DNA from 3 places in the Paenibacillus sp. PvR098 genome. Region 1 is predicted to be linked to each of the others. Evidence: riboswitches for the same ligand, from Rfam matches in the RefSeq annotation. Region 1 holds a riboswitch; each other region holds the start of a gene.

What was found. Region 1 has a riboswitch for cyclic di-GMP ahead of JOE45_RS10800 (methyl-accepting chemotaxis protein). Riboswitches for the same ligand answer to the same signal wherever they lie in the genome.
Region 2: it holds a riboswitch for cyclic di-GMP, as region 1 does, so the genes downstream of both, JOE45_RS07270 (response regulator) here and JOE45_RS10800 (methyl-accepting chemotaxis protein) in region 1, are expected to answer to the same signal.
Region 3: it holds a riboswitch for cyclic di-GMP, as region 1 does, so the genes downstream of both, JOE45_RS19175 (methyl-accepting chemotaxis protein) here and JOE45_RS10800 (methyl-accepting chemotaxis protein) in region 1, are expected to answer to the same signal.

What each region holds. Positions count from the first base shown of each region.
Region 1 covers NZ_JAFIBU010000001.1:2,155,886-2,166,368, forward strand. The annotation lists gene JOE45_RS10795 (energy-coupling factor ABC transporter ATP-binding protein) at 1-417, shown strand, start outside; gene JOE45_RS10800 (methyl-accepting chemotaxis protein) at 592-2,544, opposite strand; cyclic di-GMP riboswitch class I at 2,768-2,851, opposite strand; gene JOE45_RS10805 (amidase family protein) at 3,086-5,065, shown strand; gene JOE45_RS10810 (hypothetical protein) at 5,221-5,499, opposite strand; gene rlmN (dual-specificity RNA methyltransferase RlmN) at 5,676-6,734, opposite strand; gene JOE45_RS10820 (ABC transporter substrate-binding protein) at 7,025-8,200, opposite strand; gene JOE45_RS24185 (cysteine-rich KTR domain-containing protein) at 8,246-8,434, opposite strand; gene JOE45_RS10825 (UbiD family decarboxylase) at 8,449-9,876, opposite strand; gene JOE45_RS10830 (LysR family transcriptional regulator) at 10,116-10,483, shown strand, end outside.
Region 2 covers NZ_JAFIBU010000001.1:1,443,620-1,454,102, forward strand. The annotation lists gene JOE45_RS07235 (FHA domain-containing protein) at 1-379, opposite strand, end outside; gene JOE45_RS07240 (sulfatase-like hydrolase/transferase) at 489-2,069, shown strand; gene JOE45_RS07245 (hypothetical protein) at 2,066-2,245, opposite strand; gene JOE45_RS07250 (ABC transporter ATP-binding protein) at 2,249-4,006, opposite strand; gene JOE45_RS07255 (ABC transporter ATP-binding protein) at 4,003-5,763, opposite strand; gene JOE45_RS07260 (GNAT family N-acetyltransferase) at 6,026-6,472, opposite strand; gene JOE45_RS07265 (metal-dependent hydrolase) at 6,489-7,181, opposite strand; gene JOE45_RS07270 (response regulator) at 7,336-7,695, opposite strand; cyclic di-GMP riboswitch class I at 7,887-7,967, opposite strand; gene JOE45_RS07275 (cation:proton antiporter) at 8,389-9,564, opposite strand; partial or broken gene JOE45_RS07280 (L-arabinose isomerase) at 9,753-9,942, opposite strand; gene JOE45_RS07285 (cation:proton antiporter) at 10,095-10,483, shown strand, end outside.
Region 3 covers NZ_JAFIBU010000001.1:3,883,061-3,893,543, reverse strand. The annotation lists gene JOE45_RS19195 (aromatic ring-hydroxylating oxygenase subunit alpha) at 1-855, opposite strand, end outside; gene JOE45_RS19190 (AGE family epimerase/isomerase) at 1,332-3,152, opposite strand; gene glgX (glycogen debranching protein GlgX) at 3,166-5,265, opposite strand; gene JOE45_RS19180 (DJ-1/PfpI family protein) at 5,550-6,230, opposite strand; partial or broken gene JOE45_RS19175 (methyl-accepting chemotaxis protein) at 6,693-8,405, opposite strand; cyclic di-GMP riboswitch class I at 8,677-8,760, opposite strand; gene JOE45_RS19170 (ATP-binding protein) at 9,170-10,483, shown strand, end outside.

The DNA of each region.
Region 1 (10,483 bases):
ATTCATCACTTGAGCCTCGGCCAAAAAAAACGGGTTGCCCTTGCCGGAGTGATGGTCCTTGAGCCGGAGCTGCTCCTGCTGGATGAACCGACTGCTTATCTGGACCGCTTGTCCGAGCGGCAGCTCATGAAGGAATTAAACCGGATTCATGAGAGCGGCACCACCGTCGTCATGGCTACGCACGATATGAATTTGGCCTATGCTTGGGCGGACTGGATCCTGGTGATGGATCATGGGAAATGCCTGCTGGAAGGCATACCCTACGACGTGTTTAAACAGGAGGACTTGATGATTTCGCTCGGTCTGGAACCGCCCATGCTGCTGCAAGTCTGGTCGAGTTTACCCGCGAAAGTTCGCGTGGAAAGCCCCCCTCCTCGCAGCATCGCCGAGCTGAAGGAGCTTATGAAAGAGTTATAAACATACAGAAAAAAGCCGATCCCCTTTCTCTATGCTTGGGAATCGGCTTTTACTTATTCAAAAAACCGTACAGAAAAAACACCGGACGGTCCTTAATTGCAAACGGTTTGGGCATTGGGGGGATGTGCGTCGGGTTTCAACCGCTTTATCACCCCACCCCTATTCCCGTTTGTTCTACACTTTGAATTTACTTATAACATCTTGCAGCTCTTGCGCCATCATACTTAAAGCTTCCGCTGAAGATGCTACCTCCTCCATAGAGGCATTTTGTTCTTCTGCGGATGCAGCGACGTTCTGTGTATTGCCTGCGGATTGTTCGGCAATATTAGCTACAGCTTCCATCATTTCCACCATGCTTTGCGAGCTTACATTAACTTGTTCTACAATAGAAGAAACCTCTTGGGATTCGGCAGCCAACCGTTCGATTGAATTTACAATGTCTCCGAAGGTTTCACCAGTTAAATGAACCATCTTAATACCTTCTTGGACAATGGATGTACCATCATTCATAGACTCAACCGCTTTATCCGCTTCCGTTTGAATCTCTTGGATGAGTTCACGAATTTGAGCCGCTGCATCACCCGATTGCTCAGCTAATTTCCGTACTTCGTCAGCTACTACAGCAAACCCTCGCCCATGTTCCCCAGCCCGTGCAGCTTCAATCGCGGCATTTAGAGCTAACAAGTTCGTTTGATTGGCAATTTGTTTGATTAATTCAACGATATGCCCAATTTCCTTGGATTTTTCGCCTAGTGTGTTAACCACACCCGCCGTTTGACTGACCGACTGTTGTACCAAATTCATTTGCTCAACCGTTTGCCTAACGACTGTGTTTCCAGTGTTTGCTTTATTGCTCGCAGTGCTCGTTAAATCTGCAACGTTTTGAATAGACGATGCCGCCTGATTCATTCCTCTTGAGATTTCTGCAGCTGCTTCAGTTGCTTCAGTTGCACTGGAAACTTGCTTCTCCGTGCCTAACGCGACCTCTTGAATCGAGATTGAAATTTGTTCAGTCGCTCTGCTAGTCTGTTCTGCGCTCGCCGATAACTGTTCCGAAGTTGAGGCAACATGATCCGTATTTATACCGACTTGCCCAATTAGATGGCGAAGGTTGATCCTCATTTGATTGACGGAGTTTGATAACTCCCCGAGTTCATCCTTGGAACGTATAACGATTTCCTCGCTCAAATCTCCACCCGCGATTTTCCCCGTAGAACTCATCAATTCTTTAAGCGGCCTAGTAATGGAGCGCACGATCCAAAATACAAGCAGGATACCGATCACAATAGCGATGGCAATGACGGCGATGGTCGTATTGAGGATGCCTTGGGTGGAACTCGAAAGTTCTGTAACATCAATGACACCAATAATTTTCCAACCGGTTTCCGGGTTAGTGGCAAATATAGACTTTCTTGGGTGTCCATTAAACATATACTCAACAATACCGCTGTCTTTTTCGTAAAACTTTTCAATAAATGGATCTTCGCTTTTCGTTCCCGGCTTTCCCGTCGGGTGTATAACGAATTTGCGATCCTTGTCCATAATAGCAACATAGCCCTTTTGCCCAACTTTGGTATTCCTCACTTGTTCAGCCATTTTGGATAGCTTCAAAGTCGCGCCTACAACACCTCCGCCATCGCTGGATGTTTTTGATTGAATAACCACTACATTACCCGACCCATCCGCCGAGGCAATGGCATCGTTCACGACTGCCTTCCCTGCACTACCCACAGCTTTGATCCACCACGGACGTACCGTAGGGTCAAAGTCCGCGGGTAGCTTTAGCTCAGGTAAGGTAAACATCAACTTCGTATTGGTTGCGAAATGTACGTTTTCAAATTCAGGGTTCACTGTCAAGAAGGTTTCCAATTCTTGTCTAATCTCTGGATAAGATGAATTTACACCAAGTTTAGTTGCCAAGTAATCGACATCAGATAGACTTGAAGCCATGATATCTTTAATTTGATTGTTCGTAACTTCAACACTTTGATAGGCATTTAGCTCTATTTGTTGGCTTACTTGGTTCTTTGCCTCCTGGTAAGAAAACCATCCGATAGCAGAGCATGGTAAGATTAAAATCGCAAGAAAAGCAATCATTAGGCGATTTTTGACTGTCATCTTCATCATACATTTGTTCCCCCATGTTAGTTAATATTTAATGCAAAGCAACCATCTACAACATTTCCGGCATTTTTATGATCTCTGAATTGGTTACACCTTATCTGTTTAACTATATCTATTTTGCAAATGAAGCTGCCAATGATAGTGAACGATCTGGCAACTTATAACATGCGCCTCCCATCAATATAAAAATAAAAAAAAGGACCACACAGGGTCCTTTATTACCCCTTTTGGTAACCCGGCTGTCATCGCTTTCGCATTAGACCCGCAGCTTTGCGCCCTCACCTTTCGGATAAGTTTGCCATTATCACTAGGAAATATTATGTTTTAGGTCTTTTGAATCAAATTTCAATCTTATTAAATTACATTAATTTGATCAATTTTGTCAATCAATATATTTTTTTGTCGATTATTAGACTTATTTGGGCCGCTTATACAAATTATGTTATGAATTTCGACAAAATTTTCTGGTTGTTTATTTACATTTCTTTTGTAAGCTACTATAATCGGATTTTGTCAATAAACATTACATAAACGGAGGTAGAGTATGAAACCATTGAAGTACGCACTTATATCGACTTATACCGCTGCGACCCTGGCACTTGTTCCTGTAGCCGCGTATGCTGCTCCTGCAGCTAATCCGATCCAGGTCGCTTCTCACCCGTCTTCCGAAGTAACGATAGCCGTTGCCCAAAGCTGGCTCCCGGAGGTATTCAAGGAAACCTCCAAGCTCAATTCTTCCGTAGTGGAGAAAGATTTCATCGACGCTCTTCATGCCGCAGGCAAAGCCGCCGGAACCTCTGTGGACGTTGCTGCTCCAAAAACCGACGGAGCGCTCACCCGTGAAAAATCCGCTTCCGTGCTGAATCAAATCATTAAAACTCCTTATGCGAAAACATTTGTTTACACCGATGTTCCTGCTAACAGTCCTTATGCGGCTTCGATTTTGAACGTCAGACAAGCGGGACTGATGAACGGCGTATCGTCCGAATCGTTCGGATACGGCAAACCGCTCACTTACGGGGACGCAGCCGTACTCGCCAACCGAGTGTACAGTCACTTATTGCCTTTCACGCTTCCCGAAGCTACCATTACGGATATGCAGAAGGCGATGGAATCAGGCCGACTAACATCCAAGGAGCTTGTTCAGCAATACTTGAACCGGATTGAAAAGTATGATAACCAAGGACCCGCGTTGAATTCTATTCTTACGTTGAATCCTCAGGCGATTGAAATAGCGAATCAGCTTGACAAGGAACGTGCCGAGAAAGGACCACGAGGCCCACTGCACGGCATCCCGGTCATCGTGAAGGATAATATCGATACAGTCGACATGCCCACTACTTCCGGGTGTAAATGCTTGGAAGACGCTATGGCTCCTGACGACGCTACCCAAGTGAAAAAACTGAAGGATGCCGGTGCGATTATTCTGGCCAAGTCCAATCTCCACGAATTCGCGTTCGGGTATACGACGGTCAGCTCTCTAGGCGGTCAGACCTTAAACCCGTATGACCTCACCCGCGTACCGGGTGGTTCCAGCGGCGGCACAGGCGCAGCAATTGCAGCCAATTTTGCTGCAGTAGGTTTGGGGACTGACACAGGAGGTTCCGTACGTGTTCCATCTTCGTTCAATAGTCTCGTAGGCGTTCGTCCAACCGTTGGACTTTCAAGTGTTGACGGCATTACGCCGCTTGCCAACGCGCAAGATACAGGCGGTCCGATGGCCCGTTCCGTAGAGGATGTTGCTCTGATTCTGAACGCAACTGTTGGATATGATCCGAAAGACGTTTCGACAGCAAAGAGCGTTGGCCAAGTACCTGTTGATTACACAGCATACCTAGACAAGGAAGGTCTGAAAGGCTCCCGTATCGGTGTAGTCCGCGAAGTGTTCGGTACGAATCCGGAAGTCAACAAGGTCATGAACCAAGCGATCGAGGATATGAAGAAAGCCGGAGCCGTTATTGTAGACAACGTGACCATTCCGAATTTTGCCGAAATCAACAAGTACGGCAGCTTGAGCGCTTGGGAATTTAAATTCGACTTCAACAACTACTTAAAATCGCTCGGCGAAGGCGCTCCTTACAGCTCCTTGGATGAAATCATCAAAGACGGTAACTTCCATCCTTCCAACGAAGGCATGCTCAAGCAGCGTAACAGCCGCGAGTCGTTGGATTCGGTAGAGTACAAAGATATCTTGCTTTACAGAACGAAGTATGCGCAAAATGCCGTCCTGAAAATGATGGCGGACAACCAGCTTGACGCACTTATCTTTCCTACGTCAGCTAATCCGCCAGTCAAAATTGATCCAACTCAAATGAAAGAATACCAGTCGATCGGTGAAGGCTTTAAGCTCAGCACCTTTACCTTCTGGCCAACGGTAACCGTTCCGGCAGGATTTACTTCTGAAGGACTGCCAGTCGGTGTGGATTTCTTCGGCCGGGCTTTCAGTGAAGCGACACTGCTCAAACTAGCCTATTCTTTTGAACAGAACACGCATCACCGTAAGGCGCCAGAACTGACGCCGTAAGCAGCAGTCTTATCCTCTACTAAGCAAAAGCAGGTTGCTCAGGCAACCTGCTTTTTCCTGTTGAAACCATATACATACGAAAAAGCCGATCCCCTTTCTCTATCACTTGGGAATCGGCTTTTACTTATATAGGAGTTATGCGGCCTTAGATACGGCTAATCCTCATAACCCGCCATGCCTTTGTCCATCAAGTAGTCCATCTCGGCGTCCAAAATCGCTTCAACGGTCAGTTCATCTAATTGGACATCGGACTGGCTCATTACGTAATCGACGAGCTCGTCGCTATCAATTTCTACCTCTCCCTTGGTGTTCTCTTTCGCACTGTTGATAAATTTCTGTTCATGCTTTAACACTAGCATAATTTTTTTGGAGTCCACGTTCGTTTTGCTTGCTATGTATTCTACAAGCTCTTTCTCATTGATTTGTTCGCTCATGTGTAGTCATCTCCTCATCGTGATCTACAGCCCATTGTAACATAAAGTACTCGCCGCTGCTCCAATGTTCGTTTGAAGTTAAAGCTGGTTGTTACTGATAATTCGGTATAGCGCTCTATCGGCAAAAAAATGCGTACCCAAATGAACGGATACGCATGTACTCTATCCCAAGTTATTTACCCTACTTGGATTTGTTTGCTTCTTAACTGTCCACAAGCGGCATCAATATCGGTCCCGTGTTCAAGTCGGACACTGCAGCTAACGCCTTGCTTTTTCAACGTGTCATAAAACGCCCTTACCGATTCTTGTTCACTTCTCTGATATTGACTGTGTTCGTCCACCGGATTGTATGGAATTAAGTTTACATTCACGAGCTGTCGTCTATCGGCAATCAGGTCAGCCAGCTCCAGCGCATGCTCCGTGCGGTCGTTTACATCCTTAAGCAGAATATATTCCAGCGTAATCCTGCGGTTCGTTTTTTCCAAATAGTAATCAATCGACTGCATTAATTGTTCTATGGGAATGGCACGATTAATTTTCATGATCCGCGTTCGCAGCTCGTTATTTGGCGCATGCAGTGAGATCGCCAAATTCACCTGCAAATGGGCATCGGTAAATTCAACAATTTTATCGGCAAGGCCGCTGGTCGATACGGTGATATGTCTCGGGCCAATAGCCAATCCTTTATGATCTTTAATCACGGTCAGGAAATTCACCAGATTATTAAAATTATCAAATGGCTCGCCGATCCCCATCACCACAACGTGACTCACTCTTTCGTCCTGCTTCGCTTGATCCAGATGAAGCTGTACCTTCATAATCTGTTCCACAATTTCGCCGCCGGATAAATCACGACTTTTGGCTAATAACCCGCTTGCACAAAAACTGCATCCGATGTTACAGCCTACTTGGGTGGTCACACAGACCGATAAACCGAATTTATGTCGCATTAATACCGTTTCAATCAGATTGCCATCACTTAACTTGAACAAGAACTTGATCGTTCCATCCTCAGATTCCTGCTTAATGTGTTCTGTTAAGGTTTGGATGACAAAATGATCCTCTAATAGTTGAATACACTCTTTATTGACATCTATCATTTCTGAGAAGTCCGTTACCCGTTTCCTGTAAAGCCAATCCCAGACTTGTGCCGCGCGAGACTTTTTGTGGCCTTGCTCCATAAGCCATGCTGTCAGTTGATCCAATGTCAATCCATATATGGATTCCTTATTCATTCGTTGCCCTCTTTTCAAAACGATAAATTTCAGCCCTCTGCTTCAGCGGCCGAATAGCTAATAACCTATTTATTATTGTCCCAAATCTTTTTCATTAAAACAAGGGGAGCAAGGCGTTATTTTCTCTTTTGCTGATTTTGGCAATCCAACAAAAAGCTTCCCTAAATCAAAAAACCTCACCCTGGTCCGCATGGTGAAAAACGGAGGGTGAGGTTGTTGTTCATCAAAGCTTATTGCCCTTCTGGGCATCATCCAAAGGTGCGATGCAGCCCAAATGTTTTTCTAAGAAATTACTTTTTCAGCAGCTTATTGGCCAATTCTATAATTCGCAGCTTTAAATCAACATATTCTTCTCTAGAGTGCACAAAATATTTATCCTTATTTTGCATATCCAAAACCGTAGTTGGATCACCAGGTTGGACCTCCAGACGACGACTATTTAATTTTACGGCATTCACCAGCTGCTGCTGCGCTTGATGAGTCAGAAGCCAATTTACATATACTTTGGCAGCGTTGGGGTGAGGGGCATTTTTCAAAAGCTGCAATGCGCCAAACCCTGTACCTTGCGGAGGCATGTCATCTTTTAACGTAACAATGTTTTTCCCTAGTCCTTGCGCAGCAAACGGCGCCAATTCCGGAGCATTGAATCCAATGGTGATAGGATAGTTCCCTCTAACGAGCCATTCAGCTTGTTGGCGGTTATCCGAGGTTATGGCCAAGCCCTGGTTGGTTAACAGATTTACTATAAAATCTTCTCCATACATATTCATAAGGGCCGCCGCTGAACTTTGACCCGCTCCGCCTCGCAAATCTTGTATCGATATTTTTCCTTTAAATTTTGGATCTAACAGCTGACTTGATGAAGACAACTCAGCCTCCGATATAAAATCCCGATTTACAAAAGTGGTTGGTTCTGCAAAAGCAAGGTAACTTAAAAAATATTGGCCTTCTTTGTCAACAAAAGCTCCGTTAAACCCGCCAAACCAAACACTATCCTTGGTATTTTCCGGTTGGATCAATGGTCGGATAGGATCAAAGAGCCCTGCCCTTTTTGATTCGTAAGCATCTCCGCTAACTCCACCCGCACGCAGATCCCACAAATATTGTCCGAGCTCCTGTTCTTTTTTGACACGAGGCCAGAAGTCCCTGCTGTTCGCTCCCGTATATTCCACTTTGATACCCGGATACTCCGCTTCAAAGGCATCCACTAACGATTTTTTCCAGAGCGGGCTCGGTGAACCGGACAATACCACTTTTCCTTCCTTCTTCGCTTCATTTACTATTTGCTCCCAACCGGAGTCCGTACTGGTAGATCCTAAAAGGGTGGCATTCGTGTTTTGGGGATCATTCGGGTTTGTTTTGGGAGCAGCCGTCTGTCCGCCGCAAGCTGTAGAGGCTGCAATTAGACAACCTAATACAGCAGTAAAAAAAGCACCTTTTCTTCTGCCCCAAGCTTTACTCAACATCTCGTTCCCCCCTTTGTAAACAAAGTATGATGATATCCAAAGGCGCTACTTCACACCTTCGATTTTCGTTGCGGATTGCTCGGGAAGATATTCATAATGGCATTTCGGACATACCGTCGGAAAGTTTTTGATTTCAAGAAGCTCCCTTCCGACATAATATTTAAAATAGCACTCAGGACAGGTCAACCAGTACACTTTATTCATAGCCAAACCAATCTCCCTTCGTTTGATCATCGATATGAGATGTATTACAGTTTTTCTGACTTCACCTGATTTAAAATGTTTGGATCAATGTATTCCACGGCTTTAATCCTCTCCGCCACTTCTTTATCAATCGCATTCCGGTTGGAATAGGCTCTTCCGGCCGGCATCGTACAATCGATTCCGCCTTTGGTAGTGACCGAATCCTCATCCGCCGACGGATCAAGACCGACACTTCTTGTGTTAGGGAACACCATGACATCCCGATCCCATTGGGTCCTTGTCGCTAAAGCAAAAAGACATTCCGCTTCGTCATGAATATCGATATCATCATCAAAAGTAAATACATGTTTAATTCTCGGATCGATCGTTAACGTCTGCATGATCGCTTCACGTGCATCTCCCGGCCTCGGATCTTTGAACTGTAGATAAACATGAAAACGCCCCTGAGCCGATAAAGGTAAATGTACTTTTTGAAGGGTGGGCACGCTATTTTTTACAATTTCATAAATTAACCCTTCCAGAACATAATTGCCCCATTGCTGTCCTCCCGCCGTACCCACGATAAAATTCATCCAATACGGATTCTTTCGTTGAGTGACCGCAGTAACGATGAATTTGGGATTTGGAATCTGCGGTCCCGTATATCCGGTGTATTCCCCGAACGGACCTTCCGGATATCGTTCTCCCGCTTCAAGGTATCCCTCGATTACAATTTCCGCATCGGCGGGTACAAGCAGTTCCTCCCCAAAGGTTTCAGACGGAACGACTCTGAGCGGCTCACCCATTAGTCCTCCCATGGCTGCGTAATGGCTTTCCGGATAGCCTAATCTCGCTTGGCCTCCCAAATAAGCGCTTGGATGATGCCCCACCCAATAGGCCACCGGCATGTTTTTACCCATCTTTTCATACTTTCTGAAATTCAGCATGTTATGCGTATGTTTAGCTAAATAGCATCGGATCTCCCTGGGCCCGACAATCCAGCCTCTTTGCAGGCTTGTATTATCAATCCCTGTATCCGGATCAGCTGTGGTCAGCTCACCTGCTGAAATATAAGAGCCGGGGTCAGAGTTAAAATGTTTAATCGCCGGGATGTCAAAAAGATTCACTTCATCTCCTTTATATATTACTTCTTTAACGGGGGCTTCAGATTTAGAAATCGTAACCGGGTCGATCCTGTTCAAGCGTGTCCGCCGGAAGTATTCAGTACCCGCATTATCGTAAGAAACGCCCATGGCATCCGCGCACCGCTGACGTGACCCAAGCAAATTCATCACTAATGGAAACTTTGCTTTGTGACCATTGGGGTGAACGATATTGTTGAATATCAAGATGGGATATTTTTGCTGTTTTTCAAGCTCCAAAACAATAGCGGTTACCTCTTGCTCCGAACTTATTTCCCGATCGATTTCAATAACTTGCGTAGGTTCTTTTTCCTTGTATTCTTCTAAAAACTGATGTAAATCCTTAGCCAACTGAAACCCCTCCTTGTGAATATGAAATGGTTTAAAGGTAAAGATTGTTCAGACTTAAAATAATTGGTATACTAGAATCTCAGTATGGCTTGCGCTATTATGCATTACCTAAGCAATTTGGTGCTTTGGTAATTTTCGATAATCAAATTATAAATCGCTTACATTCCCTTAAACAATACGCTTTTTAACTATGCACCCATAGCTAATCGGTTATAGGTGATCAAAGGGAGGTTCGGAAATTGTTTGAATCGACAATACACCGTCTGCGTATTTTTCAATCCGTGATCCAATCCGGAAGCTTCAGTTCTGCCGCCAAAAAATTAGGCATCACCCAGCCTTCCATTAGTGCTCATATTCAAGCTTTGGAGCAGGAATTGGGCAAACAGCTTTTTACCCGTGACCCTGGGAGAAAGGCAACACTAACCGAAGCAGGAGAAATTCTATACTCCTATACGCTGGAAATCACCTCCAAAACCAATCAAGTCGAACTTAGTTTAAAAAAATTACAGGAGAAGCAAAAACAGTTCTCCATCATTGCACAGCCCCACATTGCGAATATATTGCTGCCTTCCTATCTGGCTTCATTTAACAAAACCCACCCCAACAT
Region 2 (10,483 bases), 710 kb from region 1:
CCGTCATCCCCTTAGCCAGCTTGATAATATCCAGCGATTGAAGCGGATAGGACTGATGCGGCTCCACCTTCACTCCGTTAATTTCAGTACCGTGACGGCTTCCGAGATCATATAATACGGCTTTGCTGCCTTCCTGCCGAATCAAGACGTGCTTGCGTGATATAAATGCGTTCGTAAAAGCGAAATCCGGCGAATACGCCTTGGACGCCCTGCCCACTACGGTCTCAACAGCGGACAAATTGAGGCACGTTCCGGATCGGTAAGGCTCCCCGCGAATCACATAAAGACAAGCGAAAGTATCCAGTTTCGTTCCCCCCGAATGCTGCTTAGCGGCTCTCAGTCCTCTATGGACAAGTGAGTATGAATTCCATTCCATCATAACGTATCACAAAGCGAATAGAAATGTTTGTTCGGTGACGAGTCAGTTATTTTTCAGTAACTTCAGCTTTCTTTCCTGCTACTATCTGTATCCTGGAGCTCATGATATAATGGATCAAGCAGTTAATGTAAGATACCGCATACATACGGGAGTGTTCAACTTGCGCCTGTTTATTCGCCTGCTGTCCGCGTTTATAGGTTTACTGCTCTTTCTGCCGATCCCATCGTCGGAATTCATTCATTCGGCGAAGGATGCTGCTTTATCACCGGTGATTGTCCAGCCCGCAACGAATGAATGGACGAAGGAGGAACTGCTCAAGCCCCCGAATATCATCTTCGTTCTAAATGAAACCTTTTGGGATGCGACTCAGTTAACGGAGCTTACGTTCAGCCGGGATCCGATTCCTTTTTTTCACGCGATGCAAGAGCAGTTCACGCACGGCACGATGCTGTCTCCCATGTTCGGCGGAGGTACAGCGAATGTCGAGCTCGAGGTGCTGACCGGACACTCCATGAGATTTTTCCCGGAGCATTCTATCCCTTACGAAACCGTCATTAAACAACCAACCGCTTCACTAGCCAGCATTTTGTCACAACAGGGCTATACAACTACAGCCATCAGCCCTTTCCACGGATGGTTCTTCAACAGCTTCGAGGTATATAAGCACCTTGGTTTTTCTCAGTTTATCAGCTTGGAATATTTTAACCCTAATGAATATGTGGGACCGTACATCGGTGATTATGCCGTAACGAGACGTATTATTGAGGAAAGCGCGGAAAGCCCAGGCGCCGACTTCATCTTCGCCAATACGATGGAAAACCATTACCAATACTATCCTGGCAAATTCAAGAAAAATACGATTGATATTAAAGGAAATGAACTATCGCCTGAAGCGATCGGCATTGCGGAGACATTTGCTCAGGGCTTGACCGCTGCAGACAGAATGCTGCAGGAGCTGGTCCTCTATTTTGATCAGGTGAAGGAGCCGACGATACTCGTCTTTTTCGGAGATCATTTGCCGTCTTTGGAGAAATATTTCGTATATGAGGAAGCGGGGTACATCAGCGGCGAGGACGACCCGGAATTTCTCAACAAAATGTATCATGTTCCTGTTCTCGTTTGGAGCAACTACTTACCGGAAGAGAAGAAAGAAACATTGCATTTCAGCCCCTCTTTTCTCGGTCCCTATGTGCTTAGTCTAGCGAACAGGCACGGCAGCAGCTACACCGATTATTTGGGTGAGCTATCCAGGCATATGCCGATTCTCCCACCGAAAAGCTATTATGAAGCGATGAATATTGATGAAGTAGTCGTAAGAGAGTACGAGGCACGGCAAAACGCCATCCTGGAAGCAGAGAAGCAAGCCGGAGGGCAGCGCACCAGTTTCGTGCTTGGTTATGGAGAACCGCGGATTGAAGAAGTATCCCCGGATCAGGTAGCGCTTGGAGATAAATCGAGACTAACCGTCCGCGGCGGGAGATTCGGCATCGGCAGCACCGTATTCATAAACGGCATGAAGCTCCAGACGATGTGGTTGAGCGAATCTTCTCTCCGTGTGAAGCTCCCTAAAGAGCTGGTTGTCCATCCCGGCCTGCTCGAGCTGCAGGTCATGGTGATGGACACGAAAAACCATATCCTTGCTGAGTCGAATATCGTGGCCGTTCCTGTTCGAGAGCAGCAGGAAGATTAAATGAACAACCCAAAATCCTCGTTCCGATACGGACGAGGATTTTGGGTTGTTCCGCGCGTTGATTCGTAGGTTGTTGAAGCATGTCGATCCATGCGCTTGCCCGGGAAATGACGATCCACGATCAGTTGATGCAAGAATGGACGCATGCCAATCAAATGATCAGCCAATCGCTGCAAGGCTTATTCCTCGCGGTGCCACAGCTTCTGCAGCTCCACGCTTGTCTCCAGCAGTTCTTCCAAACGGCCAGCAGCGTCCACCCGACCATGCTTCAGCACGATGATATGGTCCGCACGAGCAAGCGCGGCCTTGCGGTGAGAGATGACCAGGCACGCCGCCCCCTGCAGCTGCTTTTCCAGACGCTCCCACAGTTTCCCTTCCGTATCCACGTCCAGCGCGCTGGACAAATCGTCAAAAACGAGCAGCTCCGCCTCACGCACAAACATACGGGCCGCTGCCGTTCGCTGGGCTTGACCGCCTGACAGCTTCACGCCTCGCGGTCCGATGACGGTAGAGAGCCCCTGAGGCAGTCTCTCTAAATCCTCCTCCAACACCGCGGAGCGGATCGCCCGACGCAGCCGCTCTTCCTCCGGCCGTATGCCGAGCAGAATGTTGTTCTCCAGCGTGTCGCTGTAGAGCCGCGGAATTTGCGGCGTATAGGCGCTGCGCGGGGGAACGAAAAATTCGCTAGGGTCCGCCACCGACTCGCCGTTCCAACGGATATCCCCTGCCTGCATGGGCAGCAGCCCTAATAGCGTCCGAACCAGCGTCGTCTTCCCCGAACCCACCCGTCCGGTAATGACGGTAAACGTGGCCCTCGGCAGTCGAAGGTCAATGCCTTCGATCCCCCTTCCCGTCTCCGGATAATGGTAGGTTAAACCGCGTACATCCAATACGTCGAGCTTGTCTCTATTTGTTCGAATCGGTTCAGATGGCTCTGGCAGCTCTCCACGGAGATACAATGGATGATGCTCTGTCAAACGCTCTGGCTCTGCTCCTTGCAGCAATGCCTGAAGCCGTTCTTTGGCTACTTGACTGACTTTGAAATAAGTCATAAACTTACCGAAGTTTTGGATAAACTGCGTCACGAAAGTCAAGTAATACACGAATAAAGCAAAATCACCGACCGTAAAGCTGCCGCCCCGCATTTTTTCCGCCGCCAAAAGAAGAATCAAGCCCGTACCGAAATTGACGGCATTGGAAAAGATCGAGTCCAGCGACGTTGTCAAAAGCTGGTCCTTCAGCATCGCTTCCCGCCGTTGTCCGTTGAGCCGTTTAAAGCGTCCGATCACGCGATCTTCTGCGCCGGCTACTTGAACGGATTGCACCGTTCCGAACATTTCGCTAATCGCTCCCGTGACTTGGCTTGTCGCTTCCCGGCTGGCTGCGCGATATTTCTGCAGCATCGCTGTAAATAACTGAGCTACTGTCACAACAATGACCAGCGGCAGGAATACCCATAATGTCATCTGCGAGTCAATCCGTACGAGGATAAAGGCTGAAACGGCGGCAAATAACATCATGCCCAGCGCATCCGCCGACCAGCTGACCGTTTCTTCCACTTGATCGACGTCATCCCGAAACGAGCTGATCGCTTCCCCGGGCGAGCCGGGAATGGCTCGGGCCCCGGGTTCCTTCAGGATATGCTTCAGTACATTACGACGCAGCAGCCCGCCGATCCGAAATCGGAAGTGAACGTCGGTCATGAAGCCAAAAAGGATAAACACCACCCTCGCCAGCGCGGATAGAAGTAGAAATGCAATCAATGCCCCAACCCCGAAATGGTAGAGCGAATGACCCGACAACATATCAAAAAACTGCTTCGTAATCAGACCCGGCACAATCGGGGCCAAATAAATCAATGACCAAGCGAGCGCATTCCATAAGTACAATCCTTTACGGTAACGCGTCAGCTTCCACAAAAAGGAGAATGTCGTCATACCAGCAGCTCCTCCATTCCTACCTGAAGCATTCGGCTGTAATGGGAATGGGGATCGGCAGCCAGCCTTTCCCGATTCCCTTGCTCCGCAATATGTCCGTTATCCAGAACGAGGATTTGATCGGCCCTTTGTATCGTCGCAAGCCTGTGCGCAATGATGATACAGGTACGACCGAGAAGAAGCCGGTTCATAGCTTGTTCGATCCGCTGTTCCGTTGCAGGATCAAGCCTTGACGAAGCTTCGTCAAGGATGACGAGTCCCGGGTCGCGCAGGAACACCCTGGCGAACGACAGCAGTTGAGCTTCTCCAGCTGACAGGCCGCCCCCGCCTGATTCCAGCATGGAATCCAGTCCACGGGGCAGCGTGCGGAGCCAATGAACCAAACCGAGCTCCCTCAGCACCTCCTCGACTCTCCGGTCATCGACCGACTCGTCATAGAACGTCAGATTGTCGCGCACCGTCCCTTGAAAGATCTCGATATTTTGCGTTACCATCCCGACACGGCTTCGCAGCTCGTGAAGCCTGGCTTCCCGAATATCGATCCCCTCAAGCTCAATACGCCCTTGTCCCGGGTCGTAAAAACGCAGAAGAAGCCGCGCCAAAGTCGTTTTGCCGCTGCCCGTCCTACCGAGCAGGCCCAGCACCTGACCGCGCTCTAGACGGAAGCTGACATGCTCAAGTGTTGCGCTCTCCGGATCATATCCGAATTCGACGCCGTCGAATTCCACTGACAACGGACCTTCCGGTATGGCAGCGCCCTTACCGTCTTGTATGAGTGATTGGGTCTGCAGCAGTTCGCGTATACGTACGATACTTGCGTCCGCTTTTTGCAGATCCTCCATTTGGGTTCTGATTTGTTCAATCGGCTTGGCCATCAGTTCGGTGTAGTAAAAAATCATATATACCGTCCCTATCGTAATCGAGCCCTGCCTCCACAAATAGAAGCTGATTGCGAAAGCAACCGCACTGCCAATCGCAAACACCAGCAGCGTCGTAATCCACATCGAAGCCCAGCCGAGATACGCCCGAATACGGATCGGCAGCCATTCGCGAAGCAAACTGTGAAAGCGATACATCACATATCCCGTTGCTCCGCTCGCGCGGGTATCCTCTGTACCCTCCAAGTGCTCGCCAAGAAAACCGTAAAAAGTAGCGTTCACCTGTCTCAGCTTGCCCCAATGCGGCACCGCAAATTTGCGGATATATTGAATAGAAGCGATGGCAAAAATCACAAAAAAAAGCATCCCCATGCCGATCAGCCAGCCTTCCCGAAACAGCAGCACGAGCATACCTGCCACAAGCAGCAAATTACTCACCAGCATGATCACGAAATTGGAGAAAAAGTTAGACAAATTATTGATGTCCCCATCCACCCGTTCAATGAGCGCGCCGGAGGTCTGAGATTTGTGAAATGACATATCCAGCTTCAGACAGTGAGCGGCCACAGTCTCGCGCAGCTGATTTGTCGCAATCCATCCGACGTTAGCGCCTATATATGACGCCCCCACCGCCATCAGCTGCTGCACCAATGTAACACCTATAAATAACCCGGCGGCAAGAACCAGCGGTCTGCTGCTCTCCTGCTCCTGCGCCGTATCGATAAAGTAGCGAATGATTTGCGGGTTGATGAGCTGCATCGCAATGCCGCTTAACAGCAGAACCGCAAGAATAGCCATACTTTTGCGCTGAGGCCTCAAATAGTGCTGCAGCAAGCTGGCATATTCCCGGGCAGGTATTTTGCGTATAACCTTATTCATGTTCTCCCGCATCCCCCTTTGAGTAAAAACATTCTAACATAGGACGAGCCTAATTCACTATAGGTAGTGCGGGAAAATAAAAAGCCCCCGCGCGAAAGCTGCGGAAGCTTAATGAATGCAGAGTAACTCTGTTCAATTGTTGAGCTGATCAGCCTCAGAAGCCGCTACGCTGAAAATCATCCTTACAGCCGAGGCTTGTCCTTGCCGGACCGCTGGATAGACTAATTTTCACGCTAACAACGTTGTGCCGTCGGCTGCCGACCTACAAGAGCTTCTTGCGCATGCGCACGTGCCATATGCCCGCATCAATAAACGGCTCGGGCGAGATCGTCTCGTACCCGAGCTTACGGTAGAATGACTCAGCCTGCGTCTGCGCATCCAGGATGACCGCAGGAACGCCTTGGGCCCGAATGTCAGCCTCCATCGCTTGGATAAGCTCGCGGCCGATTCCACGTCCGCGATAAGACGCGAGCACGGCGATTCGCTGGAGCTTTGCCGTCTGCCCGTCATACATCCGCCAGCGGGCAGCCCCAACAGGCTTTGAGCCTTCGGTTGCAAGAAAATGCCGGCAAGCCATCCAAGAATCGTCGAACTCATCCATTTCGAGATCTGGCGGTACCTGCTGCTCTTCCACAAACACGTTTATTCGAACGGAAAAGCAGCCTTTAAGCTGCTCCTCCGTATGTACGAGTATGATGTTGAGATTCAAACTGCGACCCCCAAGTCTATTCTAGCATCCAGGTTTCGCCCGGCTGCATCGCTCTGCCCGTGATTCCCTTAGCTGTAAGGCTTTCCGCGAACGCTTGCGCATCCTGCTGGATTGGCGGGAACGTATTAAAGTGCAGAGGTACAACAGTTTTGGCTCGTAACCACTCTGCAGCTAGTGCCGCATCCTGAGGTCCCATCGTAAACACATCGCCGATGGGTAGAAACGCCAGATCAATTTGGTTACGCTCTCCGATCAGCTTCATATCGGAGAACAGTGAGGTATCCCCGCTGTGAAGAATGGTTAACCCGTTCCAGCGAATGATATAACCGCCCGGCATGCCTCCATAAATGATCTTCTTTTCTTCCTCAAGCACGATGCCGGAGCTGTGAAACGCTTGGATCATCTCGATGTCTGCATAACCAAGAGAGGTGCGGCCGCCAATATTCATAGCAAACGTCTTCGTCCCCTGCCAGCTCATGTACGTTGCCAGCTCGAAGGTAGCGATGACAGTGGCATCATTTTTCTTTGCGATCGGAACAGTATCCAGAATATGGTCCTGGTGTGCGTGTGTAAGTAAAATGTGCTCTACCTGTAGATCCTCCGGTTTCGTAGCGGCCAAAGGATTACCTGAAATGAACGGATCGATGATCAGAGAGTGCCCTCCGTGACTAAGCTGCACGCAGGAATGCCCATGATAGTGGATTTCCATAATTTTTACTCCTCCTTGGTATTGGAATGGATTGCCCATTCAGGCAAGCGCTTCATTCATTGTATCAAAGAAACGGCCACAAACTCAAAAAAGAAGAAAACCGGCTCCCCGTTCTTCTCCTCTTGTGGATACGATGCTGCAAAGCCTAATGCGTTCAGGCAAAAGCCTTCATTAAAGCCTCCCTGACGCGATCTTTGTTAAAGGGCTTGACGATAAAATCGATAGCGCCCATCGATACTGCTCGAATCAGAAGCGCCTGCTGCCCCATGGCAGACACCATGATGACTTTCGCCTCCGGATCCAACCTTTTGATTTCCTGCAGCGCGGTAAGGCCGTCCATCTCCGGCATGGTAATATCCAATGTAACCAAATCCGGCTTAAGTTCAGAATAAAGCGTAAGGGCCTCTACGCCATTACTCGCCTCGGCCACAATTTCATACCCGAATTCATCCAAGGCATTTTTCAGAATCATTCGCATAAATAAGGAATCGTCTACGATTATTATTTTTTTCACCCCGGATTACCCCCACTTGAATGTTGTATGTTCGCAAGGATAAACGGCTTCCATGACCTATAAAGGGCACGTGCGTTGGTCAAGATGATTCGTAAGACTCGTATGAACCTTGCGATATACATGCTGATTCACTAAAAAAGACCTCCCTATAGCCGTATGGGAGGCCCGCATCAGACGATATCCTCTGGTCCTTCGGCTGCTGGCGACTTAGTTAACACATTAGTCCCTTTAGCTTGCTTCCTTGACTTCCGTCAAGTTTGCCTTGCTCGAATGAAACCGATTGTAAAATGTATTATAGCATCCTATGTCGAAAATACAAGAGCGAAAACGCAGACCAACAGACCGTTATACGGCTTCCTTTAAATAGTTAACAAACGCATCCGGCTGAAGCGGAGCCCTGTAGTAATAGCCTTACACTTGGTCGCGCACGACTCAGATCTTGGTATTACTCTCTCCATCATACCACAAATAAACCGTATTGTCGGCCTGAGGGGTCAAAAGAAAAATAAGAGCGCTTCCAGCTTCGAAATTGAGAAGCCGGAGGCGCTGAAGGTGTTGAGAGATTACCGTCATATCGACGAGGTTCATGTTAAAGGGACAAGTCAACCAACTGTCAAGGCGGTTTGGTACCTCTCTGGGTGATGGAGCTTGTATGGCCGAGGCCATCCCACTGGCAAGTACCCTCAGGAGGGACTACATGCTCATTGTTTCTCCCTTGTTGCTCGCTAATTCCTTCTGTTCACCGAACAACAATTTGAGAAGCGGAGGTGTAATCAAGGTAGTCAGAATGACGACAATGATAACCGATGTGAAAAACGCCTGTGGTAGAAGATTCATTTCGAGTCCAATGGCCGCAATAATCAAGGCCACCTCGCCGCGGGATACCATGCCCGCTCCGATGCTTAAAGACGATTTCCAATTAAAACCGGTCACACGTGCTCCCAAGCCGCATCCGATGATCTTAGTCAATACGGCCATTACAGTAAGCCCGGCAATGAGCGGAAGCTGGTCCATAATCCCGTCAAAGGTTACGGAAACACCGATACTGACAAAAAACACGGGAACGAACACTGCATAAGCGATTGGCTCCAGCTTGTGCACGACTTCTGTCTTAAAATTCGTTTGGGCCACCGCGATCCCTGCTGCGAACGCACCGATAATACCAGCGATTTGCAGCGACTCGGCAAGGTAAGAAAAACCGAAGCAGACGATCAGTGCAGCAGTAATGACCGTTTCAGACACGCGCAGCGGTGCGATCCGTTTCATCACCCATGGAACGACCTTCCAGCCGAGAACAATGATGAGAGCAAAGAACAGTACTTTTTTGCCTATCAGCAGCCCTAAGCTGACGTCCCCGCCGCCCACAAAAAAGCTCATCAAGAATGCAAGCAGAATGACGACCAAAATATCGTCAACGATGGCTGCGCCAAGAATAGTAACGCTTTCTCTACTTTTTAATTGTCCCAAATCCTTAAGCGTTTGCACCGAAATACTAACGGAAGTCGCCGAGAACAGTAAACCCAGGAACAACGATTCGGCTTGCCCAAGCCCCATGAGTTGCCCTCCGTAGTATCCTCCAAGCAGAGGCATGATTATCCCTCCGACGGCCACTGTAACCGATGAATTCCGGTTCCGGTTTAACTCCTGGACATCCGTTTCCAAACCGGCAATAAACATCAATAACAAAACCCCGATTTGGCTGAACGCTTGCAGCAAATCTGAATTTTGGATCCATCCCAGCAACGCGGGTCCAATGAGGATACCCACGATGAGCTTGCCTAGGACAGCAGGCTGGCCAAGCCTTACGCAGAGGTCCCCTGCGAGTTTCGTGCAGACCAAAATGATTAATAATTGAAAGAAAAACAGCAAAGCCTACCACTCCCGTCATAATTGATTTGCAGCACAAAAGGAGCCTGTACAGACTGATTGCGTCTGTGACAGGCTCCTCCTAAGAACTGCTAATATTCATTTGTTGACTCTATTATTATAGCATTGGATATACTAATAATTCAAGAGTTTTATTCGTTTTAACGTAAACGCCATGCGGCATCGTTCAATCACAGTTCGTTACGGAAAGCTCGCGGGGAAGTGTGCTTATCGATGACCACGCACCCCATTCCCGTCATTTCCGCCCAGTCGGATATATGCACCCGCAGTAACGGTGTAAGAGAAGACCGTGTGATGGGCACCCCCCGCCAAAATCCAAGCCTCAGCCGAGTCCCGCAGCGACGGCTGCGGCTTACGAAGCTCAGCTTGAACGGTATAGACGAATCTTGGTCGAATCCAGCGATCATTCGCCTGGAATGCTCACCCACCTCTTTCAAAGGTACCCCGGTTCTTTTTGTATTTCTTACCTTAAAGCGGCGTACACTAAGAAAGTTCAGAAGGGTGGAGCATCTATGCTTATATTTCAATTAGCTATCATATTGCTAGCATCTAAAATGGCCGGGGACATCAGCAGCAGGTTAGGACAACCCTCCGTACTTGGCAAACTACTTATAGGTATCGTTCTTGGCCCCACTGTCCTGGGAGTCATAACTAACACGGAGATCCTTAAAGAATTCAGTCAAATCGGTGTTATACTCTTGATGTTTATAGCTGGTCTTGAAACCGATACGAAGGAGTTCAAACGTACAGGGAAGAGCTCGATATATGTAGGCATACTTGGAATTATTGCGCCCTTATCTGTAGGCTATTTAGCGGGTAAAATGATCGGACTCCCACCAATAGAATCCGTATTTCTCGGTCTATTGCTGTCAGCCACAAGTGTTAGTATTTCTGTCCAGGC
Region 3 (10,483 bases), 1.7 Mb from region 1:
CTGTTCAATCTGTTCGACGATATCTTGGGGAACACCGTAAAAAGGCGGAATTTCATATTCGGGGGGACCACCGATCAGTCCAAGACCATTTCCATTCTCACAAGAAACATGAACCCCGTAAAACGCAAACTTCGGATCGCCACTCGGAACAAGTTTTAATTGGACCGCCGATTGGTGGGTCATAAATGTATGGTAAGCATCCCCAACAAAGTTGTCGGCTCCTAGTTTCCAGTTAGATTTCACGGTCCAACGCTGCGGCACTCCGATTACTTCCATTCCCCCATTGGTATGACTTAGCATCATATCCAGGTACCACTTCAAGCTTCCGAGCTGCTCTTCTAACGGAGGAGCTGAATCATTAAAGGTACCAAAAATAATCCCTGCATATGTGGCAGCTCTCGCCTTTACCAGACTGTATTGGCTTTTATCAAAGGCATCGCCGAAAGCCTCTTTATGTGCCGGAACTCCGATGAGGTCTCCATTCTGTTTAAACGTAAACCCATGGTAAGGACATCGAAAATGAGAAGAATTCCCCATTTCCGAGCGGCATACAGGAGATCCTCTATGAGTACATGCGTTTAGTACGACGTTGATAACATTGCTCTCTGAACGTGAAACAATTACCTCTTCATTTCCAATATACCTTAAAACATAATCGCCTTTATTTGGTATCTCAGATTCATGAGCAACTGGAATCCAGACTTTAGAAAAAATCTTTTCAATTTCCATCTGATGAATTTCAGGATCACCGATGGCTCGTGCTGAAATATACCCTTCATCCAAATCCAACAAATCTCTTACCTTTGTCCCGTCCGATAAACAAACATCTTCGCCCACATTCTTTTGAATCGCCACTTGATCATCTCTCCCTTCTCTTCGTCAACGCATTCTACGTTCTGTGTAGCCACAAAAGAAAGAAAGTAGAACAAAGGAACCAATAAACTCCTGATCTGACCGGCGAACTTTTAATCCCAAGGTTCACTGTTTCTCAAAATAGTGTATGCGCTTACAAAAAAAATATACATAATGAAATTACAAGCGTATTATTACAGAGCCTAAACCCAAAAAGTCCAAAAAGAAGATCCGTCGTCGGCAAAGAGAAAAAACAAACCGCCTAGCGATTTGGCATCGTTCAAAAGCTACATTTATGGGAACCACTCCGAGAATAAGCCTGGCAAGTCTGCTGCGATAGCACTCAGCTAATACAGTTCTTTCAACAGCTGTTTCATCATCGGCTCGTTTGGTAAGAACACCGAATCCGCCTTCTCCACAACTTAACATGCAGCCGGATAGGGGATGAGGAAGGAAAGTTCCTCATCCCCTCATGACTATTATTTTTTCGGCTCAATCCTGACCTTAACGGAAACTGGTTTCTTCAGATCAGGCAGCTTGACGGTCAATGCTTCGGCGTCGTAATCCATGTAAGACTCTCCGTCAATCCAGACAGCTGATATGGCAATACTTCCCGGAGGCAGATAATCCGGTTGAACCCTCAGCACTTGATCCCGGAATGCACCCGGTTTGGGTTTAAAGTAGAAATCCATCGGCTGTTTAGTGATCAGCAGATTGGTATAGACCGACGCCAGATAGGCTAACTCGAAGGAATGATAACCACTCATCGAATGAGACCCTTTTTGCCGTTCATTCCCGAGCAAATACGGCAAACCGTTCGCCAGGACGTTGAAGTATACGCCTCCCGCATCGTGATCGAGGAACCAGGCATTATAGAAGGAGGAAGATTCACGGGCCAGCTTTAAATATTCGCTATTGCCCAAAGACCCCGCCATGATTAAATAAGCCAAAATCGCCTGCTCCTGCTGCCACCACGCTTTCCGGTCGTGCCAAACGAAACGATGCTTCTCCTGCCCTTCTGAAAGGCTGCGCTCCATGACATCGTACCAGCCGCCACGCTGCAGATCCGCTCCTACCTTCGGCATGATTTGAGCGATTTGCTCTGCAAAAGTGACATAATCGCCGTTCGGATGAACATGATGGATCCGAAGCAGGTTCCAGGCAATTTTCAAGTTATGTCCTACTACTGCCCTGTTTTGCTGCCAGCTCCATTCCTGATCGTGGCTCCAATCCTCGTGAAAGCGCTCATTCACGAAAGGACTGTTCTCATAATCGGGAAAATGCTGCTGAATCATATCTGCGGTATAGGCGAGCATTTCTTTGAACTTGTCGTCGTTCAGTGCAAGGCAGAGGTTGATCAAATAAGCGGGAGCATGGTCGCCGACAGAGTTCCAGTTTTTACGGGCACGGTTTTTATCCAGCGACTCGCTGCGCGGATTGAAGGTAACCGGGTCAATGTGAGAGAAATAGCCGCCTTTTTCCTTATCGAGAAAAAATTTTTCAAACAAGTGGATGGTCTTCTCAATGTCATCTAATATACGGCTGTCTCCTGTGATACGAAACGTCTGTGTAGGACCGGCGAGCGCATAAATTTGCTCATACATCGGGATGGCATGATAATCGTCACCGAACTCAGAGGCCAAAATTTTCTTATCGTCATAGCCGTTCACATCAATCCCATGGTACCAATAAACAATATTCTCCCGCGTATCCACATTGCGCATATGATCCCGCAAATACTCGGTTCCCTTCTCTGCCGCCTCCAAAAACCGTTCATCCCCGGTCAGCATATAGGCCGAAGCAAAGCCGTACACCAGGCGCGAGATCGTATCCGTTTCCTGTCGGTTCGTGTTATTGATCTTCTTTCCTTCAAGCGTCAATGCCGTCCGGTAATTACGGTAATTGATTTCCCCGCCTTCAAATTGGGAGCGCAAATAAAAGTCCGCTAAATTTTGCAGCTGCTGAACCCACCAGTCACGCTCCTCAAAGCGGAATTCCGACCCTTGCTTTCCATTGAAGACCAGATGCTTCGCTTCCAGACGCGTGCTCCCGCTTTCCGGATAGAAGACGCCGTAGGCAAACAGGTAGCTGCCTGCTTGGATGAGCTCCTGCATCTGGCCGGTACGATCCAAATACGGCTCACCGAAATTACGCACCAATTCCCCGTACGTTGTTGAAGTCAGCTCAATTTCGTATTCCCTGCCGTCCGTGGTCTTAAGCTTAAATTTATTTGCACTCCAATCTGTCGAGGTAACATAGCCCGCAACCAGATCCGAAAAAGTAAAGTTCAAGTTATTCATTCGATTCCTCCATCTATTTGGACATGAAAACAGCAACACTTCTGCCTGCTGCCGGATAGACTGACCCGTTAAACTGTACTTCCTGGCCGTCGGAAACGATATCCTGGGGGGCCGCCAGCGACGTGTCCGCCACCCGATACCATGAACGATTGCTTATAGATGGAAGTTCAAAATCAAGATCTCGGTAATCCATATTAAGAATGACGTGAATATCGGTATCATGATTCAGTCCGCCCAAGGTAAAGGAAAGCACCCTAGACTCCGGATCGTTCCATCCTGGACTGAACAATTTACATCCGTGCCACATCATGTCCTGCAGCCCCCGGTCATTCAATTCACCGTTGAAAAATCTTCTCCGATGCAGTACGGGATGCCTTTTGCGGAAGGCGATCATTTCCTTAAAGAAACGGTAGATGTCCTGGTTCTTTTCCGTAAGACGCCAATCAAACCAGCTGATTTCGTTATCCTGGCAATAAGCATTATTATTTCCGTGCTGCGTTCTTCTGATTTCATCCCCTGCCAAGATCATCGGAACCCCCTGAGATAGCAAGAGGAATGATGCCATGTTTTTAACCTGTCGGTTGCGGAGACCTTCAATTTCCCGGTCGTTGGTCTCCCCTTCGTATCCGCAGTTCCAGCTCAGATTGTCATTAATACCGTCTTGGTTCCACTCGCCGTTGGCTTCATTATGCTTCCCGTTATAGGAAACCAAATCATTTAATGTAAAGCCGTCGTGGCAAGTAATAAAGTTGATGCTGTTAATCGGTAGATGCCCGCTCGATTGATAAATATCCGCACTCCCTGCGATTCGCGAGGCAGCTTCCCCAACGATGCCGGGGTCCCCTTTGGCGAACCGGCGGATGTCGTCGCGGAACCTGCCGTTCCATTCCGCCCAGCGGTACCCTGGGAAATGCCCGATTTGATATAGACCCGCCGCATCCCAAGCTTCTGCAATGATTTTCGTATCGGACAGCGTCTCCGAAAGCTCAATATGCCACACAACGGGAGGATGCACCATGGGCCGTCCGTCTTCTCCCCGAGTCATGATCGAGCCCTCATCAAAGCGGAAGCCGTCAACGTGCATTTCCTGCACCCAAAATTCCAGACACTCGACGATCATCTTCTCCACGATCGGGTGATTGCAGTTGACGGTATTGCCACAGCCGGAATAATCCATATAAAATTCCTTGTTCTCGCTTAGATAATAATAGGTGCTGTTGTCCAGTCCCTTAAAATTAAGCGTGGGCCCCATATGATTGCCCTCATTCGTATGGTTAAAGACAACATCCAGGATGACTTCTATTCCTGCCTTATGCAGCGCCTTCACCATATCGCGGAACTCGTTGATGTGCTCGGTGGCTTCCGAATCCACGCAGTAGGCCCGGTGCGGAGCAAAATAACTGACCGTGCTGTAACCCCAATAATTCATAAGAATTTCCCCATTTTCCGGAGACATTCGTAACACTTCTTTGTCGTCGAATTCGAACACGGGCATCAGTTCTACTGCCGTAATGCCCAGGTCTTTTAAATAAGGGATTTTCTCAATAATGCCCCGAAATGAACCCGGATGGTCTACCTCTGAAGTAGGGGATTTTGTAAACCCGCCTGGATGCATTTCATAAATGACCGTTTCGCTCATCGGGCGGTTGATGGGCTTATCGCCTTCCCAATCATAATCCGCAACATCGATGATCGCGCTGCGCATGGAGGTCGTCAGGTTATCCTCCGGCGTGCATGCATCGACCCGGTTCCACAGCACGTTGCTGTTGCCTTTGGCATAAGGGTCTATCAATACTTTGTTTTTATTGAAGCGCTGACCCTGCTTCGGATCAAAAGGACCGTCCACCCGATAAGCGTAATACATCCCGGGCTTTGCGCCTTTTATATAGAGATGCCAGAAATGAAAGGTTTTGTTTTCAATAGGATAGAAAGGAACCGTTAAGAACGGTTCGACGGACTGGGGGCCTTCGAATAAGAGAAGCTCTACGCTAGTGGCATGACTGGAAAACAAAGAAAAATTGACGCCGTTCTGATCCGGGGTAGCCCCTAGCGGGTGAGGTCTTCCTGCGTATACCGATAAGCTTCCAACATACGTATCAATTGTGAACGCCATCTAATGTTTCACCTCATTGTTGGACATAAACACGAGTTTGCGGCCTAAGTCCTCCCGATTATCAGCGGTTAAAATATCCGCCCGCCCCTGTCTAAGCGCTTCGCAGTGGGTCGGCCACCACTCTTTGTTTTCCCGTTCGATCTGCTCGAACGTAGGACGCATTGACCGGCGGAAGTACCGCATTCTTCAACCCGGCAAACTGTATACCGTCTTCGATCATTCTGGCCGGCAGCGGGTTGGATACCCGACCCCGCCTGGAGTAATCTGCGGTTAGGCCGAGGTAGTCATTGACTCTTTTCTTGATGACATTCCTCCGGAAGTGGATTACGGTTCACGGCTTTCTCTATTTCTTCTAAAAATACACGGACAAAGGTTTCAACTACTTCTGGATGCTTCCCGGTGATTAAATTACCGTCAATGACCAGCTCTTGGGTCTGATCTCCCTCGAAAACAACCTCTGCCCCTGCATTTTGTACATCCGATATGACATTATGCGCACAGGTCACTTTTCGGCCGGCAAGCAGCTGCGGATCTGCACAGAAGAGCCAGAGGCTGTGGCAAATGGTTCCGATTTTCACCTGTCCCCGGTTCAATGCTTCAACCGCCGCCCTCAGAAATTGAACCGCCGGCGCTTGATTGAGCTGACCTTGCTTCGGATTCGCCTCATATCTCAGCCGGTCCATAGCGTAACCACCGATCAGCACAATACCGCAGTAATCCTCCGTACGGATGTCGGATACCTCCACGTCCACCCTGACACAGCTTGTACCATCGTTGCCCACAAAGTCCAGATATTCTTTCCCCCACAAATGGCTGATATAATCGACTGAATAACCGTTCTTAGGAAAATATTCATTAAACGCCCGAAACTCGGTCTCATCATAATGGGACTCGACCAACACCCCGATCTTCCCCTTGGTCTTTCCTTGAGCAGGTATTCTCCCATAATGGATATCGTCCGCCATTTGCTTTACATCCCTTCTCTTCAATTTATTTCGTGTTGGAAATATTAACCAAACAGTATGTATTCTATTTAGCTGAGACGGTGATTATCACGCTTTTCTCCTAAAAAATAATTTAGAATTCATATGATTTTGTTTTCACGGTCAAGGCGTATATGATTTCGACGGTACGACCTAGATACTCACGAAGCAGGACTTCCATTTACCTTCCTCTTATACAAGGGAACATCCGAAATGTAAGCCAAGAAAAAAGAGACCCGGCTGAGGTCTCCTTTTTTACTTCTATTTAATTTTAGTCCACTTACCAACTTTTCTTTGAAATCTCTTATCGCTAGCTCTTTACAACAAAAAATAGGATTCCTCCTTGGTAATTGCTAAAGTCACCAAGGAGGAACCCTACTATGGCAATAGGAAGCGGTGATAACTATATGCGTTCAATGGCGGAATAACCATACGCAATGTTATTTATTTAATTTTGAAGATAGATACAGACTCATTCAAGCCTTCGGCAAGCTGCGAGAGTGATTGTGCAGTCGCCGCCGTTTCCTCTGATGCCGCAGCCGCCTGCTCAGTTGCGGATGAGATGTTTTCAATCGAATGCATCACCTCGTTGGACTGGGCAGCCTGCTCTTCACACGCAACCGCAATTTCGCCTACTTTACGTTCCGTTTCGTTAATCATTTCAATAATTCTTTCAAAGGCTTTCCCTGTCTCTTCGGAATGATTCACGCCTTCAGAAACAGCCATTACACTCTTACGAGTGTTTTCCTGCATCCCTTTAATAATAGCTGTAATTTGCTTGGTTGCATCACCACTGCGTTCGGCGAGCTTTCTAACCTCATCCGCGACCACTGCAAATCCTCTGCCTTGTTCTCCGGCGCGTGCGGCTTCGATGGCTGCGTTAAGGGCGAGCAGATTGGTTTGCTCCGCGATGTCGTCAATGACTTCGATAATATCCCCGATTTTATTGGAGTCTTCCTCAAGTCGTGTCATTTGCGAGCTGACCTGGGTCATGCCGGTTATGGATTTTTTGACTATATCTCCGCCTTCATGCGCGATGCCTGTCGTTTTAGAAGCCATTTCAGCCGCTTCCTCTGCGCTTTCTGCAACGGAATTGATTGCCACGGACAATTCGTTGAACAGCTCCTGCATGTTCTGCGCGGCTTCTGCCTGTGATGCGTTTCCGCCGGCAATCTCTTGCGTCGTTGCAGAAATTTGTTCCGATGCGGCAGTGACTCTTTCAGAGGAATCTATCACTCCCCCGATTAAACCTCGTAATTTATGTACCATCTGGTTAACGGAGACAGATAGCTGCCCTAATTCATCGTTGGAACGAATTACGATTTCCTCGGTCAGATTTCCGTCTGCGATTTCTTCAGTCGAATTCATTAATTCTCTTAGAGGCGTAGTTATGGAACGGACAATCCAGAATACGAGCAAGATTCCAAGTGCCATAGCTACAGCAATAACTGCGATGGTCGTAAGGAAAATGCCTCGGGTCGCTTCCGTGATCTCCGAAACATCAACAATTCCAATAATTTTCCATCCGGTGTCCGGATTAGTTACGAATACCGCCTTCTTCTGCTCACCATTAAAATTAACGTCAACCGTTCCAGAGGCTTTCTCGTAAAACTTTGCGGTCGATTCGGATTCGCTTTTGGAGCCTGGTTTTTCCGTCGGATGGATAATGATTTTTTGGTCTTTGTCCATAATAATGACATAGCCCTTTTGGCCTACCTTGATGTTTTTCACTTGTTCAGCCATTTTTGATAGCTTCAATGTCGCGCCCACAATCCCAGAACCATCATCGGATGTTTTCGATTGGATTACCACTACATTACCTGACCCGTCCGCGGAGGCGATGGCATCATTAACGACAGCTTTCCCCTTACTTTCCATGGCCTTAATAAACCACGGCCGTTTGGAAGGATCAAAGTCTGCGGCCAGCTTTAATTCAGGCAATGTATACATTGCACGGTTATGCGTTGCAAAATGTACATTTTCAAATTCAGCGTTTATCTCCAAAAATGTTTCAAATACTTTTCGGATCTCCGGAGCCGATAAATCAGCATTAAGATTTTTCCCCAAATAATCGATATTTGATAAGCTTGAGGCCATAATATCCTTAATTTGATTGTTCGTAAAATCAACGCTGATGCTTGCATTTTGCTCAATTTGCTCGGTAATCTGGCTCTTTGCATTCTGATATGAAGACCATCCGATGGCGCTGCATGGCAAAATTAAAATCACTAGAAACGCGATCATTAGTCGGTACTTAATGCTCATTTTCAACATGCTTGTGTGTTCCCCCTCTGAGTTGTACACTGTATACTACCTTTGTTTCCAGAAGTTCCGTTAAGCGCGCTCGGCATTACCTCCCTGATTTTGATACCTAATAAAAAAAGAAACTGTCCCCATTATAAAAAACGGGGCAGTCTCTTTTTCCCCCATTGACGGCCCGGCTGCCATAGCATGAAACTTTAGACCCGTGGCTTTGCGTCCCTGCCTTTCGACAGGTTTGCCTTTTTCAATTGGTAAAATGACAATTTTCGACAAATTGACTAACTCATAGTAACATGCTGGTGTTACTAATATCAAGTAGCAATTCAGGAACGAATGATTAAATCCCCGACATCACATACATATGAACACTTTCCGGCATTTTCTCCTTATCCGTCCATAGTAAGGCTCGTAGCAGGAAAATACAGACATATTTTTTATTGATTCCACTATGACATTAGGGCTCACATTGCTTTATGCGTATGCCGCAATACCAATTCGAGCGGGTAGGCTTTATTTTTAGGTATTTTGTCCTTGTTCATACTGTAATATAATAAATACACAACACAGCTAAGCTATCAACATCTCAAATCGGAAAAATATTAAATTTTCTACCGTTGCTCATACATCATTTTGTCATACACCATTAGGAGGGTAATAGTGTGGTTCTACAATTAATTATTTATATAAGTTTGCTTCTTTCTTCCCTTTTTCTCATTTCACGGTATATTACCAATCGCAGAAAGCCTTTGAATTGGTTTTCTCCGCTCTCAGATAAACTGATCATCGGTTTTTTTTACGGGGTCATCGGCGTTTGTTTAATGTATATTGGCAAGGCGCTCAACGGCAATGTTGCAGATCTGCGGCAAATCGTCGTTGTTCTCGCTTTATTTTATGGGGGTTGGATCCCTACGCTGGTTTCCTCCCTGCTGCTTTTTATATTTCGTATTCTCATGTTTACCGATTCTTCTCCGGTAGCTTTTCTAATGAGTCTCATGTGCACGATAACCATCACTCAAATTATTATGAAGTCACAAATCCCAAGATCTAAGCAATGGTACACGATCACCTTAGCGGTCATGATAGAAGTTTATGCTTATTTATGGTACCTCGGAGCTTACTCCAGTTTGTTTGATCCTGAACTTTTACACTTTGCGGTTGCTTTTATTTTGGGTTCGATTTTCTCCTATCATTTTATAGAATCCCTTAGGCAATCTTACAAAGTTATGGAAGAACTTCGCCAATCAAAAGAAAGGTTAGAACACAGCGAGGCCAATTATCGGTTGATTGCGGAAAATTCCTCGGACTTAATTGCTGTTCTGAGCGTGGAGGGAAACGCAGTGTATCTTTCTCCCTCTTATCTGCCGGTCATCGGTTTAAGAACAGAACAATTTATAGGAAAAGGGATCAAAGAAATGATACACCCAGAAGATTATCCTCAGCTGATTCAACTTTGGACGGAACTCGTCATAGAGAAAAAAGCGGCCCGAGCGGAATGCCGATACCTGCATGAAAGCGGTCATTGGGTTTGGATTGAATCCCATTACATGCCGGTGCTTGGCATCAAAGGTGAAATAGATAAGGTCGTTGTGATTAGCAGGGATGTTACGGAACGAAAACAAACAGAAGAACTCATACGAGAAACCGAGAAGCTATCCATGGTTGGCGAGCTCGCGGCGGGTATTGCCCATGAAATCCGCAATCCTTTAACGTCACTGAAAGGGTTCATTCAATTAATGAAGAAAGAAACGTTTAAGCCCTCTTTTTTAGACATCATGTATGAGGAACTGGATCGGATTGAGACCATCACCAACGAACTGCTCTATTTAGGCAAACCGCAAGTCCAGATGGTCAAGGAAACCAATATCAAGGAGCTTTTAGAGCAAATCATTGCATTTATGCACCCGCAAGCGTTATTGCATAATACGTTGGTAACCTTTCGGGCCGAAGATAAGCTTCCCCTGATCACGTGTGTC